DNA from 4 places in the Massilia sp. DJPM01 genome. Region 3 is predicted to be linked to each of the others. Evidence: predicted binding sites of a transcription regulator. Region 3 holds the regulator's gene; each other region holds the start of a gene.
The links. The regulator sigma-54, encoded in region 3, starts transcription at its own class of promoters, with help from an activator protein. The targets are predictions, from matches to a motif close to TGGCANGNAANCTGCTTT.
Positions count from the first base shown of each region.

Region 1: the regulator sigma-54 is predicted to act here: its motif matches at 2,872-2,889, upstream of PO883_RS26780 (TorF family putative porin).
Region 2: the regulator sigma-54 is predicted to act here: its motif matches at 1,522-1,539, upstream of PO883_RS16800 (TldD/PmbA family protein).
Region 4: the regulator sigma-54 is predicted to act here: its motif matches at 2,049-2,066, upstream of PO883_RS23510 (urease accessory protein UreD).

Region 1 is NZ_JAQOZV010000054.1:1,325-5,836, forward strand. Features, by position in the region: gene PO883_RS26770 (ammonium transporter) at 135-1,673, opposite strand; gene PO883_RS26775 (P-II family nitrogen regulator) at 1,690-2,028, opposite strand; gene PO883_RS26780 (TorF family putative porin) at 2,039-2,791, opposite strand; gene PO883_RS26785 (accessory factor UbiK family protein) at 3,055-3,309, shown strand; gene PO883_RS26790 (TetR/AcrR family transcriptional regulator) at 3,322-3,885, opposite strand; gene PO883_RS26795 (antibiotic biosynthesis monooxygenase) at 4,076-4,369, shown strand.
Region 2 is NZ_JAQOZV010000024.1:60,824-65,335, forward strand. Features, by position in the region: gene PO883_RS16790 (S1C family serine protease) at 1-379, opposite strand, end outside; gene PO883_RS16795 (class I SAM-dependent methyltransferase) at 508-1,305, opposite strand; gene PO883_RS16800 (TldD/PmbA family protein) at 1,682-3,319, shown strand; gene PO883_RS16805 (TldD/PmbA family protein) at 3,335-4,512, shown strand, end outside.
Region 3 is NZ_JAQOZV010000003.1:115,690-120,201, reverse strand. Features, by position in the region: gene lptA (lipopolysaccharide transport periplasmic protein LptA) at 1-512, shown strand, start outside; gene lptB (LPS export ABC transporter ATP-binding protein) at 509-1,267, shown strand; gene PO883_RS03135 (RNA polymerase factor sigma-54) at 1,270-2,745, shown strand; gene PO883_RS03130 (hypothetical protein) at 2,768-4,108, opposite strand; gene hpf (ribosome hibernation-promoting factor, HPF/YfiA family) at 4,497-4,512, shown strand, end outside.
Region 4 is NZ_JAQOZV010000042.1:27,114-31,625, forward strand. Features, by position in the region: gene ureC (urease subunit alpha) at 1-539, opposite strand, end outside; gene PO883_RS23500 (urease subunit beta) at 541-864, opposite strand; gene PO883_RS23505 (urease subunit gamma) at 879-1,181, opposite strand; gene PO883_RS23510 (urease accessory protein UreD) at 1,199-2,038, opposite strand; gene PO883_RS23515 (DUF1302 domain-containing protein) at 2,164-3,933, opposite strand; gene PO883_RS23520 (DinB family protein) at 4,028-4,512, opposite strand, start outside.

The DNA.
Region 1 (4,512 bases), on a different contig from region 3:
GATGAAAATGATGAACTGCACAAGTCGGGGCGGAACCGGCGTTTTAAAGCCCTGGCAGTGTCCTGGAAAGCAAAAAGGCGCCCCGCGGGGCGCCTGGAACAACCCGCTTGCGCGGGCCGGAGCAAAAATGTGAATCAGGAATGGTAGGCGGATTCGCCGTGGCTCGTGATGTCGAGCCCTTCCCGTTCTTCTTCTTCCGGTACGCGCAGACCGATCACCAGGTCCACCAGTTTGTAGGCAGCGAAGGACACCACGGCCGACCACAGGATGGTGGTGCCGACCGCGGTCAGCTGCGTGAGCACCTGGCCGCCGATCGAATAGTCCGCCGATGCCTTGTTGGCAACGTAGTCGAAAACGCCTTGTCCGCCCAGCGACGGCGCCGCGAACACGCCGGTCAGCAAGGCACCCAGGATACCGCCCACGCCGTGCACGCCGAACACGTCGAGCGAGTCGTCGGCGCCGATCAGGCGCTTGAGGCCGTTCACTCCCCACAGGCAGATAATACCAGCCAGCAAACCAATGACCAAGCCGCCCATCGGGCCGACGAAGCCGGCCGCCGGGGTGATCGCCACCAGGCCGGCCACCGCGCCGGAGGCGGCGCCCAGCATCGATGGCTTGCCCTTGGTGATCCACTCGCCGAATACCCACGACAGGGTGGCGCAGGCGGTGGCCAGCAGGGTGTTGATGAAGGCCAGCGCGGCGATGTCGCCCGCTTCCAGGGCCGAGCCGGCGTTGAAGCCGAACCAGCCGGCCCACAGCAGCGAGGCGCCGATCATGGTCATGGTCAGCGAGTGCGGGGCCATGGCTTCGCGGCCGTAGCCGACGCGCTTGCCGATCAGGATGGCGCCCATCAGGCCGGCGACCGCCGCATTGATGTGCACCACGGTGCCGCCGGCGAAATCGAGCGCACCTTTTTGGAACAGCCAGCCGGCTTTCGCGGTTTCCGATGCCAGGGTGGCGGCGTCGGTGATGGCATCCGGACCGGTCCAGAACCAGACCATGTGGGCGATCGGCAGGTAGCCGAAGGTGAACCACAGCACCATGAAGGCGATCACGGCGCCAAATTTGATGCGCTCGGCAAAGGCGCCGACGATCAGGCAGCAGGTAATCGCGGCAAACGTGCCCTGGAAGGCCACATAAATGAACTCCGGAATGACCACGCCCTTGCTGAACGTGGCGGCGTAGGCAAACGCCCCCTTGGCCGGATCATAGATTCCGGACAGCAAAGCCCGGTCGAAGCCGCCGATCACGGCGTTCCCCGGCGTAAAGGCAACGGAATAGCCGTAGATGCACCACAGCACGATGATCAGCGCAAACACCACGAATACTTGCATCAGCACCGACAGCATGTTCTTGGTGCGCACCAGGCCGCCGTAAAACAGCGCCAGCCCGGGAATCGTCATCAGGATCACGAGCACGGTGGAAATGAACATCCAGGTGGTGTCGCCTTTATGCGGCACCGGTGCGGGCGCGGCGGCGGGCGCGGCGACGCTGGCCGTGCTGGCCGTGCTGGCGGCGGGCGTGGCCACCGCGGTGGCGGGTGCCTCGACCGGCGCGACGGCTGCTGCCGTCGTGTCCGGCTTGGGCGCGTCCTGGGCCGAGGCCGGCAACACGCCGCCGATTGCGCACAGGACGGCTAGTCCGGCGAGCCACTTTGTTATCGTTTTATTCATCAGTGTTCCCCTCAGCTTAAAGTGCTTCGTTACCGGTTTCGCCGGTGCGGATCCGCACCACCTGTTCCAGGTTATAGACAAAAATCTTGCCGTCGCCAATCTTACCGGTGCGCGCAGCGCCTTCGATGGCTTCGATGGCTTGTTCGACGATGGCGTCGTCCACGGCCGCTTCGATCTTGGTCTTGGGCAGGAAATCGACCACGTACTCGGCGCCCCGGTACAGCTCGGTATGGCCTTTCTGGCGTCCGAAGCCCTTGACTTCGGTAACGGTAATCCCTTGCACATTGATGGCCGACAGCGCTTCGCGCACTTCGTCCAGCTTGAAGGGTTTGATGATGGCGGTGATCATTTTCATACCTGGCCTCTTAGAAAGTTTTTGACACGGTCAGCACGGCGCGGGAACGGCCCAGGTCCTTGCCGTTGACCGGGCTGACATACATGTCGGTATTGGCGCTGATGACGGCCAGCGCGACCGTGGCAAAACCGACATCCTTGGTCAGGCCGATCTTGGCGTCGTTGTAGCTGAGTGCATCGTTGTGGGCCACGCGCTGGCGTCCCACGTGCAGGTTGAGCACCAGGCCGGTGGCCAGGTCGAGATTGGCGCTCAAATCCAGGTAGCCGCTGCCCTTGCTGTCGGTGGTGCCGAACAGATTGGTGGTCGAATGCGAATACTTCAGGGAGACCGGACCCATGCCGACCTGCCCGTACAGTTCGAACGTGTTGGCGTTCGGATGCAGGCCATTGGACGGGTAGCCGTAGTACAAGCCGCCCACGTCGTAGCTGACGCCTTTGGTAATTTCCCCCTTCTTGCCGCCGTACAGGTCGATTTCGACATTGCCGTCGCCGCCCAGGTCACGGGTCCACTTGATGGTCGAGGCCCATACGCCGGCATAGGCGCCGCTCGGATTGTGGGTGTAGTCGGCCCCGCCCTGCACGGCCGGCTTCATGCGGCTTTGCGACAGGCCGCGGTAGCGGTAGTCGCTGGTCAGGGCGGCGTTGAAGCTCACCACATTGTCGGGCACGGGCTCTTCGGCAGCCTGGGCCAGCGGCGCTCCCAGGGTAGCCAGCGCCAGGGTCAGCGCGGCGGCGAGAGACAATCGGGTGGACAGCTTATTCATGACGGTTCCCTTATGGTTTTTTAACAGAGACGGCGGTTGGGGTTTAAAATGAAGCTTGGCGCATGCACACTGCTTATCCAGTAGCAGAAGTCATGCCAGCTACGATTGCGCTAGGGCGCAACTTGTTTTCGCGCCCGGCGGCCCCAACTTGCTGTTAATAAACAGTAAAACAACCGCGATTCCGGTCGCGGCCGGCGCGAATGCACCAAACTGGCCCACCTGCCGCACCGCTGCGGTGCGCTACCGATTTCACGAGGATTGCGATGGACATGAACAGCTTTTTCAACGACTTGCAGGGCAAGATCAACCAGGCCATCGAGAGTTCGCCGGCCAAGGATATCGAGAAGAACGTCAAGAGCATGATGACCCAGGGCTTTTCCAAGCTCGACCTGGTCACGCGCGAGGAATTCGATATCCAGGCCCAGGTACTGGCCAAGACCCGCGCCAAGCTCGAAGCACTGGAACAGCGCGTCACCGAACTCGAAGAACGCCTGGTAACCACCAAACCGCAGCCCTGAGCTGCGTCTGGGCTAGCGCCGGATCAGCAGGCGCTCGACCGCATCGATCTGGGCTGCCGAAAAGGCATGCCGGCCCGGTTCGCGCGTGAGCAGTTCGCCCATGGCCCAGGCATAGATCAGTTGTGCCCGCGTGGCTGCCTCGGCCGCGTCGAAACCGAGCGCCGCCAGCAGGCTCGCCACGAACGCCACACGGCGCTCATGCACGCGGCGCAGCACCTGGGCCGCGCCCGGGTCTTGCGCGCCTAGCGTGCTGATGGCCTGATACAGGCCGATATCGAGTTCCCCCACCTTCGTCAACAGGCAACGCAGCCGCGCCAGCGCATCGGCTTCGGCCTCTTCGATGGCGCGGATGATCTGGTCGGTGGCGATCGATTCCCAGCGCTCGAGCACCGCCAGCGCAAAGCTGCCGGCGCTCTCGAAATGCCAATAGAAACTCCCCCTGCTCACCCCCATGCGCTTGCACAGCGGATCGGCCTTCAAGGCGTGCGGACCGTCGTCGCGCAACACAGCCAGGCCAAAGTCGAGCCAGGCCTCGCGCGATAAACGATTTTGTCCTGCGGAACGGGGGGACGGCATGGCGACTCCGAAAAAATACGACGCCGGCGCCTGGGAAGGCGCCGCTGCATGCGGTTCGATGCGTCCGCATCATAGCTTACCGCCAGTAAACCCGACAACGCGCAAACATCGTGTATAGTTCAACCATACACACTGTATGGTTCGGGCGCAGCAAGCCCGTCCGGTCGTTTTTCATCCCAACGAGCACACCATGTTTGCAAGAGTTACCCATGTTCAAGCCAAGCCGGAAAAAATCGGCGAAGTCGTCGCGCTGTACAACGATGCGGTGCTGCCGGTTCTTCAACAGTTGCAAGGCTTCAAGGCAACCTTTCTCCTGACCGATCCGGGCAGCGGCAAAGGCATGTCGATTACCTTGTGGGAGACCGAAGCCGACCGCCTCGCCGGCGACAGCGCCCCCGCCTTGCGCGGCCCGATCGTCGCGGTCATGCCCCTGCTGGCGGGGCCGCCGGAAGCGCAGGGTTTCGACGCCATCAGCCTGGCCTGAGGCGATGCGCAGCACGCCGGCAAGAACGCGGCGCGCTCGCGTCCCGTTAGCCGTACGTCATGCTGCGGTCATCTGACTGGCTTATTCTGGTGATGTCGGTGACATGCCCCTGCATTTGCCACAGGTTAGTCCGGTGACCTCGA
Region 2 (4,512 bases), on a different contig from region 3:
CGTCGTCGAGCTTGAGGATGGCCAGGTCGATCCCGCGCGCGACCGCCACCACCGTGGCCGACACCTTGCCGCCGGCCTGGCTGGCCTGCACCTGGACCTGGCTGGCATAGCCGACCACATGGGCGTTGGTCAGAATGCGCTTGCCGTCGATGACGACGCCGGAGCCGGTCACCTCGAGCGGCGAGGCCTTGGTCCACGGCTTGTACGGATCGGGACGGCGCAGCGTGGCAAACACCTTGACGACCGAGTTTTCCAGATTGGCGGGAATGGCGGCCACCGGCGCGGCCGGCGACGCGGTGCTGGTGGCGTCTTGGGCGGCATGGGCCAGCAGGCTTGCCACGGCAAGTGCAGCGGCAACGGCGATACGCGATATGTTCATTGGGTAATTTCTTGTTGGGGGAGGGAGCGATGAGCGTCAATCATACACGCGCATGGCGCGCCGCTCCAGCGCCCAGGAGGCGAAGCGGCAGACAAAAAAACGGCCCCTTGCGGAGCCGTGGTCACCTGTCAAGGCTTGACGAACTTGAGCGTCATGCGGTCGCTCTCGCCGATCGCCAGGTACTTCTCGCGGTCGACATCCTTGTTGGCCAGTACCGGCGGCAGCGCCCATACGCCATTCTTGTGGTCGGCCTTGTCCTTCGGATTGGCATTGACTTCCGACTTGGCGGCCAGCTTGAAGCCGGCGCTTTCGACCATCTTGATCACGTACGCTTCCTGCAGATAGCCGTTGCTGCCGTCGACCGCCTTGCCGGCCGGCGCGCGGTGATCGACCACGCCGAACACGCCGCCCGGTTTCAGGCTGTCGTACACCTTCTTGAACACTTCCTTGACCTTGTCGTCGCCATTGCCGGTCCAGTTGTGGATATTGCGGAAGGTGACCACCATGTCCACGCTGCCCGGCTTGGCGAAGTCGTACGCGGTCGGTACTTCAAACACGCCGCGCTGGACCTTGTCGAACATGGCCGGATTCGATTCCAACTTCTTGGTCAGGTTGGCGGCGTACTTGCGCGCGCCTTCCTTGGCCGACGTCGGCGACTCGCCGGCCGCGATCAGCTTGCCCTTCTCGCGCAGGTAGGGCGCCAGGATCTCGGTGTACCAGCCGCCGCCCGGCGACAGCTCGACCACGGTCATGCTCGGCTTGATGCCGAAGAAAGCCAGCGTTTCGTATGGATGACGGGCGCCGTCGCGCGCGACGTTGGCAGGAGTGCGGTCCTTGTTGGCGATGGCCGCCTTGAGGGCGTCATCGGCGTGGGCCGCGCCGGCCATGCCGGCGGCCAGCATCGTGGCCAGGATCAGTCGTTTCATGTGTTTTCGTCTCCGGTATTGGTGTGTACTGCGGGGGAAAGCTGCGGCGGGCGATACGGCATCGCCGGCTAGCGCGATGATCGAGTATGCGCGCTTGAAGGTCAAGCCGAATCTCATATGTACATACTGTCCGCCACAGCGTGCGGACACTGCTTCGGACAGTGCGGACACCGTCCGCCGGACACTCCCGGATTCCCGAATCAAGGACTTAGCCAGTGGCACAATCTTTGCGTATTCTTTTGGCCATTTTGCTGGTATGGTTCTTTCTGATTTTTTCATTCATATCAGTAGTTGAGATGGTTCAGTGAGCGGTAAAACAAGAGCGGGCGCTCAGTCCTGCGAGCCGCTACCTTCGTGGTGAGTGTTAGGAGATACTATGGAACGACGTGCTTTTCTCAATATCAGCGGCCTTGCATTGGGCACGATGCTGGTGCCGGTTTTCGGCAACGCCATCGCCGCTGAAGAATTACTCAATCCCCTCGCGGCAAAGTTCAAGAAAACCCTGGCGGACATCGCCCTCAATGCCGCCACCGGCGCCGGCGCCAGCTATTGCGACGTGCGCATCGGCCGCTACCTGAACCAGTTCATCACCACGCGTGACCTGAATGTCGAAAGCGTGACCAATACCGAATCGGCCGGCGTGGGCGTGCGCGTGCTGTGCAACGGCGCCTACGGCTTCGCCGCGACCTCCGACATGTCGCCCGACGCGGTGGCCGGCGCCGCGCGCCAGGCGGTCGCCATCGCCAAGGCCAACGCCAAGCTGCAATCCGAACCGGTGCGCCTGGCAAGCGTCAAGGGCGTGGGCGAAGTGGCTTGGGCCACCCCGATCAAGAAGGATTGGCGCACGGTCCCCATCAAGGAAAAAGCCGAGCTGCTGATCGCCGCCAACAAGGCCGGCATGGACGGCGGCGCGAGCTTCATGCAGTCGCTGATGTTCCAGGTGAACCAGCAAAAATACTACGCTTCGACCGACGGCTCCTACATCGACCAGGACGTGCACCGCATGTGGATGCCGGTGTTCGCCACCGCCGTCGACAAGGCCACCAACAAATTCCGCTCGCGCCAGGGCTTGTCCACGCCGGTCGGCATGGGCTACGAATACCTGGATGCGCGCTTTGATGACAAGATCAAGGCCGCCGGCGGCGTGTGCACCCTGTACAAGAATTCGTATGACCTGATCGAAGACGCGCGCGCCTGCGGACGCCAGGCCAAGGAAAAGCTGACCGCCAAGTCGGTCGCGCCGGGTAAATACGACCTGGTGCTCTCGCCCGAGCACCTGTGGCTGACGATCCATGAATCGGTGGGCCACCCGACCGAACTCGATCGCGTGCTGGGTTACGAGGCCAATTTCGCCGGCACCAGCTTCGCCACGCTCGACAAGTGGGAAACCAAAAAATTCAAGTACGGCTCCGAGCGCGTCAACATCGTGGCCGACAAGGTCACGCAAGGCTCGCTGGGCGCGGTCGGCTACGACGACGAAGGCGTGGCGTGCAAGCGCTGGGACATCATCAAGGACGGCATCCTGGTCAACTACCAGGCCACGCGCGACCAGGCCCACATCATCGGCGAAAAGGAGTCGCACGGCTGCTCCTACGCCGACAGCTGGAGCAGCGTGCAGTTCCAGCGCATGCCCAATATTTCGCTGCAGTCGGGGAAAGCCAAGCTCACGCCCGACCAGATGGTCAAGGACGTCAAGAAGGGCATCTATATCGTTGGCGCGGGCTCGTTCTCGATCGACCAGCAGCGCTACAACTTCCAGTTCGGCGGCCAGCTGTTCTACGAAATCAACAACGGCAAGATCGGTGCGCCGCTGGAAGACGTGGCCTACCAGTCGAACACCCAGGAATTCTGGAATGCCTGCGGCGCCATCTGCGACGAGAGCGACTGGCGCATGGGTGGCTCCTTCTTCGACGGCAAAGGCCAGCCTAGCCAGGTCAGCACGGTGTCGCACGGGTCGAGCACGGCGCGCTTTAACGGCATCAACGTCATCAATACCGCACGCAAGATCGGCTAAGCCAGGGGACCGCATATGAAAGTTCTGACTCAAGAAGAAAGCAAGCGCATCATCGACCGCATCATGTCGCTCACCAAGGCCGACGAATGTACCGTGCACGTGACGGGCGGGCGCACCGGGAATATCCGCTATGCGCGCAACAACGTGTCCACCGCTGGGCTGGTGGATGACGCCTCGCTGGTGGTGCAGGTCGCATACGGCAAGCGCCAGGGCACCGCCACTATCAACGAATTCGACGACAAGTCGCTCGAAAAAGTCGTGCGCCGCGCCGAGGACCTGGCGCGCCTGGCGCCGGAAAACCCGGAGTTCATGGCGGCCGTGTCGAAGCAGGCGTACAAGGCGTCGGAGACGTTCAGCCGCGCCACCGCCGCCATCGATCCGGAGTTCCGCGCCCAGACCGCGGCCTACAGCATCGAGGCTAGCCGCAAGAACAAACTGGTTTGCGCCGGCTTCTTCACCGACAACCACTCGTTCCAGACCGTCGCCAATTCGAATGGCGTGTTCGGGCACCAGGAAGAGACCAGTATCGACTTCACCTGCACCGTGCGTACCGAAGACGGGCGCGGGTCGGGCTGGGTCAAGCGCTCGGCTACCGACGTGGCGCGCTTCGATGCGCGTGAGGCGTCCGATGTGGCGATCGAAAAAGCCCTGCGTTCGGTCGAGGCCAAGGCCCTGGAGCCTGGCCGCTACACGGTGATCCTGGAGCCGGCCGCCACGTCGGACCTGATCGGTTTCATGCTGGGTGGTTTCGACGCGCGCCAGGCCGACGAGGGCCGCAGCTTTTTGTCGAAGAAGGGCGGCGGCACGCGCCTGGGCGACAAGCTGTTCGATGCGCAGGTCAATATCTGGTCGGACCCGTGGGACAAGGATGTGCCGGTGATGCCATGGGATGCAACGAACATGCTGGCGCGCGAGCGCATGAACATGATCAAGGATGGCAAAGTGTCGGCGCTCGATTATTCGCTGTTCTGGGCGAACAGGAAAGGCGTGCGCGCCATTGGCGCGCCCGGGAATATGATCATGGGCGGGACCAATCAATCGACCGCGGAGCTGATCGCCGGTACCAAGAAGGGCGTGCTGGTCACGCGTACCTGGTACATCCGCGAGGTGGATCCGCAGTCGGTGCTGCTGACCGGGTTGACGCGCGATGGTACGTTCTACATCGAGAATGGCAAGATCAAGCATCCGATCAA
Region 3 (4,512 bases):
GTTACGATTCCCTTGAAACCAACGAAGTGACCCAGGTGACCATACTGACCGGGAACGTGGTCGTCACCAAGGGCACCCTGATCCTCAAGTCCGACCGCGCCATCATCAAGGAAACGCCCGAAGGCGACATGTTCGTGACCCTGACCGCCAGCGCCGGCAAGGCCGCCACGTTCCGCCAGAAACGCGACGGCGGCCCGGACCTGTGGATCGAAGGCCAGGCCCAGCGCATCGAATACGATGAACGCAACGACATGATGAAGCTCTTCTCCGGCGCCAAGATCCGCCAGCTGGAAGGCCAGAAGCCGACCAACGAAATCGAGAGCGAATTCATTTCCTACGACAGCCGCAAGGAAGTCTTCGTGGCTCGTAACGACGCCAGCGGCGCCAACAAGCCGGGACAGGGCCGTGGCACCATGATCATCGCGCCGCGCAAGCCGCGCGCGGCACCGGCCACGCCACCGGGCGCAGCGGCGCCAGCACCGGCCACCACGCCAGCGGCGGGAAACCCATGATCGAAACGAAGAATTGCGGCAGCACGCTGATCGTGCGCGGCCTGCAGAAAAGCTACGGCAAGCGCCTGGTCGTACGCGACGTCTCGTTGCAGGTCGACTGCGGCGAAGTGGTCGGACTGCTCGGCCCCAACGGCGCCGGCAAGACCACCTCGTTCTACATGATCGTCGGCCTGGTGCCGTCGGATGCGGGCACCATCGACATCAGCGGGGTCGATATTTCGAGCCTGCCGATCCACCGCCGCGCCACGCTCGGCCTGTCGTACCTGCCGCAGGAAGCGTCGGTGTTCCGCAAGCTGACGGTCGAAGAAAACATCCGCGCCGTGCTGGAACTGCAAAAGGTGGACGGCAAGGCGCTCACCAAGGCCCAGATCAACGAACGCCTCGACACCCTGCTGGCCGACCTGCAAATTGAAAAACTGCGCGAAAACCAGGCCATGACGCTGTCGGGCGGCGAGCGGCGCCGGGTCGAGATCGCGCGCGCGCTGGCGACCAACCCGCGCTTCGTGCTGCTCGACGAACCGTTCGCCGGGGTCGATCCGATCGCCGTCATCGAGATCCAGCGCATCGTGCGCTTCCTCAAGCAGCGCGGCATCGGCGTTCTGATCACCGACCATAACGTGCGCGAAACGCTGGGCATCTGCGACCGCGCCTACATCATCAACCAGGGTGCGGTGCTCGCCTCCGGTCGACCCGACGACATCATCGCCGATGAATCCGTGCGCCGGGTCTACCTGGGCGAACATTTCCGGATGTAGGCATGAAACAGTCCCTTCAACTACGCACCTCCCAGCACCTCGCCCTTACGCCCCAGCTGCAGCAGTCGATCCGGCTGCTGCAGTTGTCGACCCTGGAACTGCACCAGGAACTGGAACAGCTGTTAAGCGACAATCCGCTGCTCGAACGGCTCGACGATCCGCTCGATCATTCGGTGCGCCTGCTCGGTGATGGCGCCATCAGCAGCACCTCGACGCCGACCGAAGCGGCGCCCGAGCCGGGGGCGCAGGATGCGCCGGCGCCGGCCGAAGGCGAAGGCTTCGAGGGCGGCGAGGCGGATAGCCCGGCCAGCAGCAGCGACAACGATGGCGAATGGGGCGACCTCGGCCGCGCCAAGACCTCCGACGACGAGGATTCGCGCCCGCAGCTCGAAGCGTCCGCCACCACCTTGCGCGAGCACCTGATGGAGCAGATGCGCGTGACCGTGCTGGAGCCGCGCGACCGCGCGCTGGTCGAACTGATCGTCGACGCCGTCGACGACAATGGCTACCTGACCGAAACGCTGGAAGAGATCCACGAGCGCATGCCGCCCGAGCTGGAAATCGAAATCGAGGAATTGCGCACCGCGCTGGCGCTGCTGCAAAGTTTCGACCCGATCGGCGTGGGCGCGCGCAATGCGTCCGAATGCCTGGCGTTGCAGATCCGGCGCATGCCGGGCGTGGCGCTGGTGACGCGGCGCATGGCGCTGACCATCGTCGAGAACCATCTGACCTGGTTCGCCCAGCGCGAATTCAACAAGCTGAAAAAAGCGCTCGACTGCGACGACGAGGACTTGCGCGAGGCGCAGACCGTGATCCGCCAGTGCAATCCGCATCCGGGCGCGGAGTTCGCGTCCGACGTGTCGGACTACGTGGTGCCGGACGTGATCGTGCGCAAAGCGAAAAACGGCTGGTCGGTGATGCTCAATAACGACGTCATGCCGCGCCTGCGCGTGAACAGCATGTACGCCGCGCTGCTCAAGCAGGGCAAGGGCGAAGGGCAGATGGGCGCGCAGCTGCAGGAAGCCAAGTGGCTGATCAAGAACATGCGCCAGCGCTTCGATACCATCTTGCGGGTGGCCGAAGCGATCGTCGAACGCCAGCGCAATTTCTTCTCGCACGGCGCGGTGGCGATGCGTCCGCTGGTGCTGCGCGAAATCGCCGACACGCTCGGGCTGCACGAAAGTACGATCTCGCGCGTGACCACGCAAAAGTACATGATGACGCCGCACGGCATGTTCGAGCTGAAGTATTTTTTCGGCAGCCACGTGGCCACCGAAGCGGGCGGCGAAGCGTCATCGACGGCGATCCGCGCGCTGATCGTGCAGCTGACCAGCGCCGAGGATCCCAAAAGCCCTCTGTCGGACAGCAAGATCGCCGACATGCTGGGCGAGCAGGGCATGGTGATCGCGCGCCGCACGGTCGCCAAGTACCGCGAAGCGCTCAAGATTCCGCCGGTCGCCCTGCGCAAGTGCCTGTAGGGCGTTCAGGGTTGCGCGGTGCCTAGAAAAACTCCGGGTGCTCGCGCAGCAGCAGCTGTTCGTACTGGTTGACCGCCTTGAACTGTTCCAGCCCCGGCGCCATGCGCCGGCCGGCGTCCCAGCTGCGCCAGGCACGCGCCATGTCATAGCTTTTGAACAGCGCGTCGCCCATATCCTTGTAGGCTCCGGCCAGCGCCGGATTGGCGCGCAAGACGCTGGCGTACAGCGGCAGCGCGCCGCGTACGTCGCCCAGCTTGGCGCGCCAATTTGCTTCAAACAACGCCAGCATGTGCTGTTTGTGGGTGTTGAGCTTGCGCAGTTCCTGCAGCGTGGCGAGCGCCGCCTCCATCTCCGCCTTCCCCTTGGACCGTATCGCCGCCGCAAACGCGCGCACTTGCGGGTCGGCGTTGAGCAGCACCTTCTGCTCCGGGGTCGGCATTTTCATCGGATCACCGCTGACAAACGCCAATTCGGACATGCCGAGCATGGCGTCGAAGGCGCGCTTGTCGGCGAACGCTTGTGCGATCCCGGTCTCGAACGCTTGCCTGGTTGCCGCCGTCGGCGGGGCCGCATTCGCCTGCGCCTTGTCGAGCAGCTGATCGAGTTCGTTAGCCGCTGCCGCGCGCGGCTTGTACGGCTTGAGGTCGTAGCTGGCCGGAGCGCTTTGCCTGAGCGCGCTGACCGTATAGGTACGCGTCTGGCTGTGGCCGACCTGCTTGTGGTGCATCACGAAGCCGGCCGGCACGCGCTTTTCGCTGGCCAGGCGCGCCAGCACCAGCGGATGGCCGCCGAAACGGTAGCGCATCATGCGCTCGAACAGGGCCGCGTCGCCGGCGTTGACGCGGGTGCCGCCGGCAGGGATGTGCGCCAAGGGATTGCCGTCGACCGCCAGCACGGTGGCGCCGGCCTCGGTAGATTCGGACAGCTTGCGTGGCGCCGACGTGATCGACAAATTATGCTCGTCGAAGACCGGGTCGAACGAGGGCGGTTCGACGTTGGCCATGATCAGGGCCTTGTTCATGGAAGCCCGGTTTTTCAATTCCTGCATGCGAAAGCCGACGCCATCGAACAGCGAGTAGTCGACATAGCTGCCACTGGCCAGGTCGATCTGATAGCGGCGCCGGTTCGCCAGGTCGTAAATCATCGTTTCGCCCGCGCTGCTCACCGACAAATAGCGTTCGCCCAGCAAAACCTTGTACTGCTTGACCTCGTCCGGTGGCGGATTGTCGCCGTGCGAGGCGACCTTGTATTTGGTGGCGACGCTCAGGTCGAAACTGAGGGCGGCAAAGGCTGGGGCACTGGCGCACAGGGCGCCGGCCAGGAGCAGGCGCGGCAGGGAGATGAAGGCGGAGCGTTTGAACATATCGGCATCGGGAAATTGGCGGGGGAAGCGATTGTAGGGGAAGTCCGTTGTCTTATATATATCGACTTACATACCTGCTACTTTCCGATCCCCGCGGTATCGCGAGGATATACCGCAGCGAATATATCGCCTATTTCCCCTTGATTCCTGGCGTCTTTGTGCTTACCTTGTGCTATGCCGAATAACTGATACACTTGGTTCTACACGAGGGAAAGTTGCTCGGGTACAAAAATGAAGGAGTTGAATACCATTAAACCCATTAATCGATTGGCAATTTTTCGGACCAGCATGACCAGATCGTCCGTGCAGTAATAACGCTGTTCCTCTGCGCTGCCATGCGTACGAACCGATAGTAACAAGAAGTGCCATTATCATTAGGAGTGTATGTATGAATCTCACAATCA
Region 4 (4,512 bases), on a different contig from region 3:
ATCGAGTGCAAGTGCCAGGGACCGGGCGTGCAGGTGGTGGCCGCGGTGCCGGTCGCCGGCCCCGTGCCGCCGCCGATCATGGTGGTGATCCCGCTCATCAAGGCTTCTTCGATCTGCTGCGGACAGATGAAGTGAATGTGCGTATCGACCCCGCCGGCGGTGACGATCAGGCCTTCGCCGGCGATGATTTCAGTGGCCCCGCCGATGGCCATGGTCACGCCGGGCTGCACATCCGGGTTGCCGGCCTTGCCGATAGCGGCGATCAGGCCGTTTTTCAGGCCGATATCGGCCTTGACGATGCCCCAGTGGTCGACGATGACGGCGTTGGTGATGACGGTATCCATCACGCCTGCGTGCAGCCGCTGCGACTGGCCCATCCCATCGCGGATGGTTTTACCGCCGCCGAACTTGACCTCCTCTCCATACATGGCGTAATCGCGTTCGATCTCGATGAACAGGTCGGTGTCGGCAAGGCGGATGCGGTCGCCCGTGGTGGGGCCGAACATGTCGGCGTAGGCGCGGCGGCTGATCGAGGGCATGCTAGTTGCCTCCGTGCGGCGGCAGTTCGCCCATCACCAGGCCGTTGAAGCCGAACACCATGCGCTCGCCGCCCAGGGCCACCAGTTCCACGGTGCGCTGCTGGCCGGGCTCGAAACGCACGGCGGTGCCGGAGGCGATATTGAGGCGCATGCCGAGCGCCGCGCTGCGCGCGAACCGCAGCGCGGTATTGACCTCGAAAAAGTGGAAGTGCGAGCCGACCTGGATCGGCCGGTCGCCGCTGTTTGCCACCACCACGGTGCGGGTGGCGCGGCCAGCGTTGATTTCAATGTCGCCGTCGGCCAGCAGGTATTCGCCGGGTATCATGCTCATGTCGGCCCTCAGGGAATTGGGTTGTGGACGGTCACGAGCTTGCTGCCGTCCGGGAAAGTCGCCTCGACCTGGATATCCGGGATCATCTCGGCGATGCCGTCCATGACGTCGGCGCGGGTCAGGATGGCGGCGCCCCCGGACATCAGCTGGGCGACGGTCTTGCCGTCGCGCGCGCCCTCCATGATGGCCGCGCTGATCAGGGCCACCGCTTCCGGATAATTGAGTTTGAGGCCGCGCGCCATGCGCCGTTCGGCCAGCAAGGCGGCGGTGAAGATCAGCAGCTTGTCTTTTTCGCGCGGGGTCAGGTCCATGGATTGTGCTCTCTTGTCTAGGTATTCCAGATGCGCGGCAGCGGCGCGGCGCACCCGAGCAGGTGCGGACGCAATAACTGCCACACGCTGAAGATGGCGCGGCGCGCGCTTTCGCTGTCGTTGCCCAGGTAGCGCGCGACGAACACCGATTTGATTTGCGTGATGGCTAGCGCCGGATCGAGCGCGCGCATGGCGTCGATCAACGCACCGCCGGCCGGCTTGCCCACGCCGACCAGGGTGGCGCAGACGCTGGCGCCGTTCAGGCCCAGGGGGCTGTGCATGGCCGCGCTGCCGCCGTGCAGCGCGCCCTGCTCCCACCACAGCAGCTTGCCGCCACGGCGGATCTGGGTGTGCTGGCTGATGGTGCCGTTATCAAAAGTCTCGCCCGAGGCGCGCCGGCCGAAACACAGGATGTCGCAGCCGATGTAGCTGGCGTCCGCCGCCAGCTCGACCCGCTGTTCCAGCGCCACGCGGGCGCCGTTGAAGAAAATCGCTTCCTGCGGCATCCATTCGACCGCCGCGCCGGCGCCGGCGTCGATCAGCACCTCCTGGCGCGAAACCTTGCCGTTGGCGCGATACCATTTGGCGGCGCCGGGCGAGGTGAGAAAGGCGTGGGTCGCGGCACCCGCGCCGATGCCGACCGACAGCCGGTCGCCGCCCACCACGCCGCCGGGCGGATGCACGATGATGGCGTGGCAAATGCGCGGACCTTCCGGATACAGCGGCTTTTGCACGCGCAGCGGCCCGCTGTGGACACGCTCCATCAGGCGCGTGGTGCCCGCATCGCCGGCGAAGCGCAGCCGCAGGCTGGCGTGCCATGCACTGTGGGTAGGATCGGTCTGGTGGCAATCTCGCATACCTGCCTAAAGAGCAGGATGCGTGCCAGCGCGCGAGGCACGCTCACGGTGCGGCGCGCCCGCGAACGGTGACCAGGCGCACCGCCACGGCGCATGCGCACCGGATCGGTGCGTACGGCGTGTCGTCAGAACTTGACGGCCATCGACACCGACACCACATCGCGGTCGACCTGGGTGTTGTAGACGCCACCCCAGACCGGCTGGTACGCCACCTCGGCCACGTAGCGCTTGAACAATTCCATGCGCAGGCCCACGTTCATGGTGCGGCGACCCTCGTTGAGAAGAAAATCGTACGACCATCCCTTCACTTCATGCTGCAGCTGCGCCCATGCGTGCAGGTTCAGCCCTTTCACCACCTGCGCCATGCGCGCGTCCACCCGCACCCGGTAGGCATGGGCGCTCGGACTCACATAGCCGTCGGCGCTGCACTGGCGGGCAGCATTGCTGCTGGTGACCGGGCAGGCGCCGTTAACGGGGCCATTGCCATACTGGTCGGCGCGGCCGTAACGGCGCACCGACGGATCGGGCAGTCCGGCCACGCGCTTGAGCACCACTTCGCCCAGCGTGCTGATGGCAATCCCGGCCACCAGCGGCCAGTCCTGCTGCACCCCGGCCTGCAACTGATAGGTGCGATAGCGGTCGTAGGCGTGATACAGCGCGCCTGGCGCGAGCGCATCGACCTCCTTGCGCAGCAAGGTAACGACAGCGGGATTGACAAAGGCCGGCAAGAAATCCCCGGGCGGCAGCTGGATCGGCTGCTTGGGGCGGTAGGTCAGCTCCCCGAACAGGCTGCCGTGCGCGCGCCGGTGCGCGAGCGTCAGCGAGGTCATGGCGATGCCGCCCACGTACTCGGTGAAGTAGCGCATGTTCTTGCCATCCGGGTCGCCCGCGATCAAGCCGGCGCCGGTCCGCTGCGCCTTGCGCGCGCCCGGCAGCGGGCTGCGGTTGGTGTAGCGCGCATGGTACAGGCCCACGTCCAGCGCCAGCGGCACCGACTTCCAGGTCAGGGCGGCGCCATACTGGCCGTCGCCGGCGGGGGCCGGATCGTCCATGCGCTTGACGAACGCGCCGCGCGCCAGGCGCGCCCGGTCGCTAATCGGCATCGGCCCGGTGAGGGCATGGTCGCAGCCTTGCGCAACGTAGTCGGTAGTGGCCCAGAAGGTACCGCACAGGTCCACCGCCGATGGCCGGAAGCGGGTCTGGTAAAAGCCTTCGACCCCGACACCGTTGTCCGCCTCGGCGCGCGCGAACAGCATGGGCGCCGGCACCAGGGCTTCCTGCGGCACGGCGTCGGGGCGGCGCCGGGCCGGGAAGTCGACCGCATTGATCGCGGACAGGCCACCGGGAAAACCGCTGCGTTCACCCCACGCGAGCGACTGCTGTCCAAGACGCCCGAGCACGCGCACGCCATCGGCCTGCACGCTGTGCTGAACAAAGACATCGCCCAGCGCCACGCCCGAAAAGCGCGACAGGCGCGCGCCACCGGCATCGTCGAGCGGCTGCCCGGCGGTGTAGCCGTTGATGCTGTTGCCCCAGGCACGAGGATGGCCGCTCAAGGCGAAATCGTGCCAGGCCTTGACCCGCAGCAGCGCACTGAAGCCGCCCTCGCGCGCCGTCAGGTCGAGATAGCCCTTGAGCGCGCGCGAGACGGCATCGCCGCGCCGGAAGTTCAGGTTGGCGTCGTCGCTGTTCTGGCCCCCGCTGGCGACCCCGGACAGGCCCACCTCCGACGCGTTGTACGGAACCAGCAAGTGCGGCGCCGACTCCTCGGTACGGAAGCTCGCGCCGAAGCCGATCCGCCCGCTGGCCTGGGTCTCGAGTGCGAAGGCCGGCGTTCCGGCTAGGGCGGCAAGGGTGAAAACGGCGTGAACGTGCCGACGCCTGGTTTGATGCATGTGGGGTGCCTGTGAAGTTGCGGGGCTTGCGCCAGAATACTTACTTTTAGTTACAATTGTAATTTACCACGGGTGATCGCCGCTTGTCACGGGCTCAAGCACCCCAGACATCGGCCTCGGTGAAACCCAGTTCAGCGAAGTCCGGCGCCCGGTCTTCGCTCTCGCCACGGCTGTAGAATTCATCGAACTGCGGCGGTTCGACGCCGGTCCCGGCGAGCATGGCGTGCACCTGGCCACGATGGTGGATCTGGTGCTGGAACAGGTGCGCCAGCAGGCGCGCGGGCGTGTCGAGTTTGAGCCCGTCGTCGCGCAGGATGCCGACGTCGCACGCGAGCGTGGCCTCGTCGAGCTGGAGGCAATAGGCGATCAGGCGCTGGTCGCTCAGTTTTTGCGCGGCCCACAATGCGGCGCAGGTGGCAAACGGTTCTTCCGGCTCGAAGAACGCCTCGCAGTAATCGGGATGGGGCTGGTCGCCGCGCGCCGCGCGTTCGATGGCGTCGATATAAAACCAGTCGGCCGTCAGCTTGTGATTGAGCGTCATTTTGATCGACGGGAAAAAACTGGTGCGCGTGGCCAGTT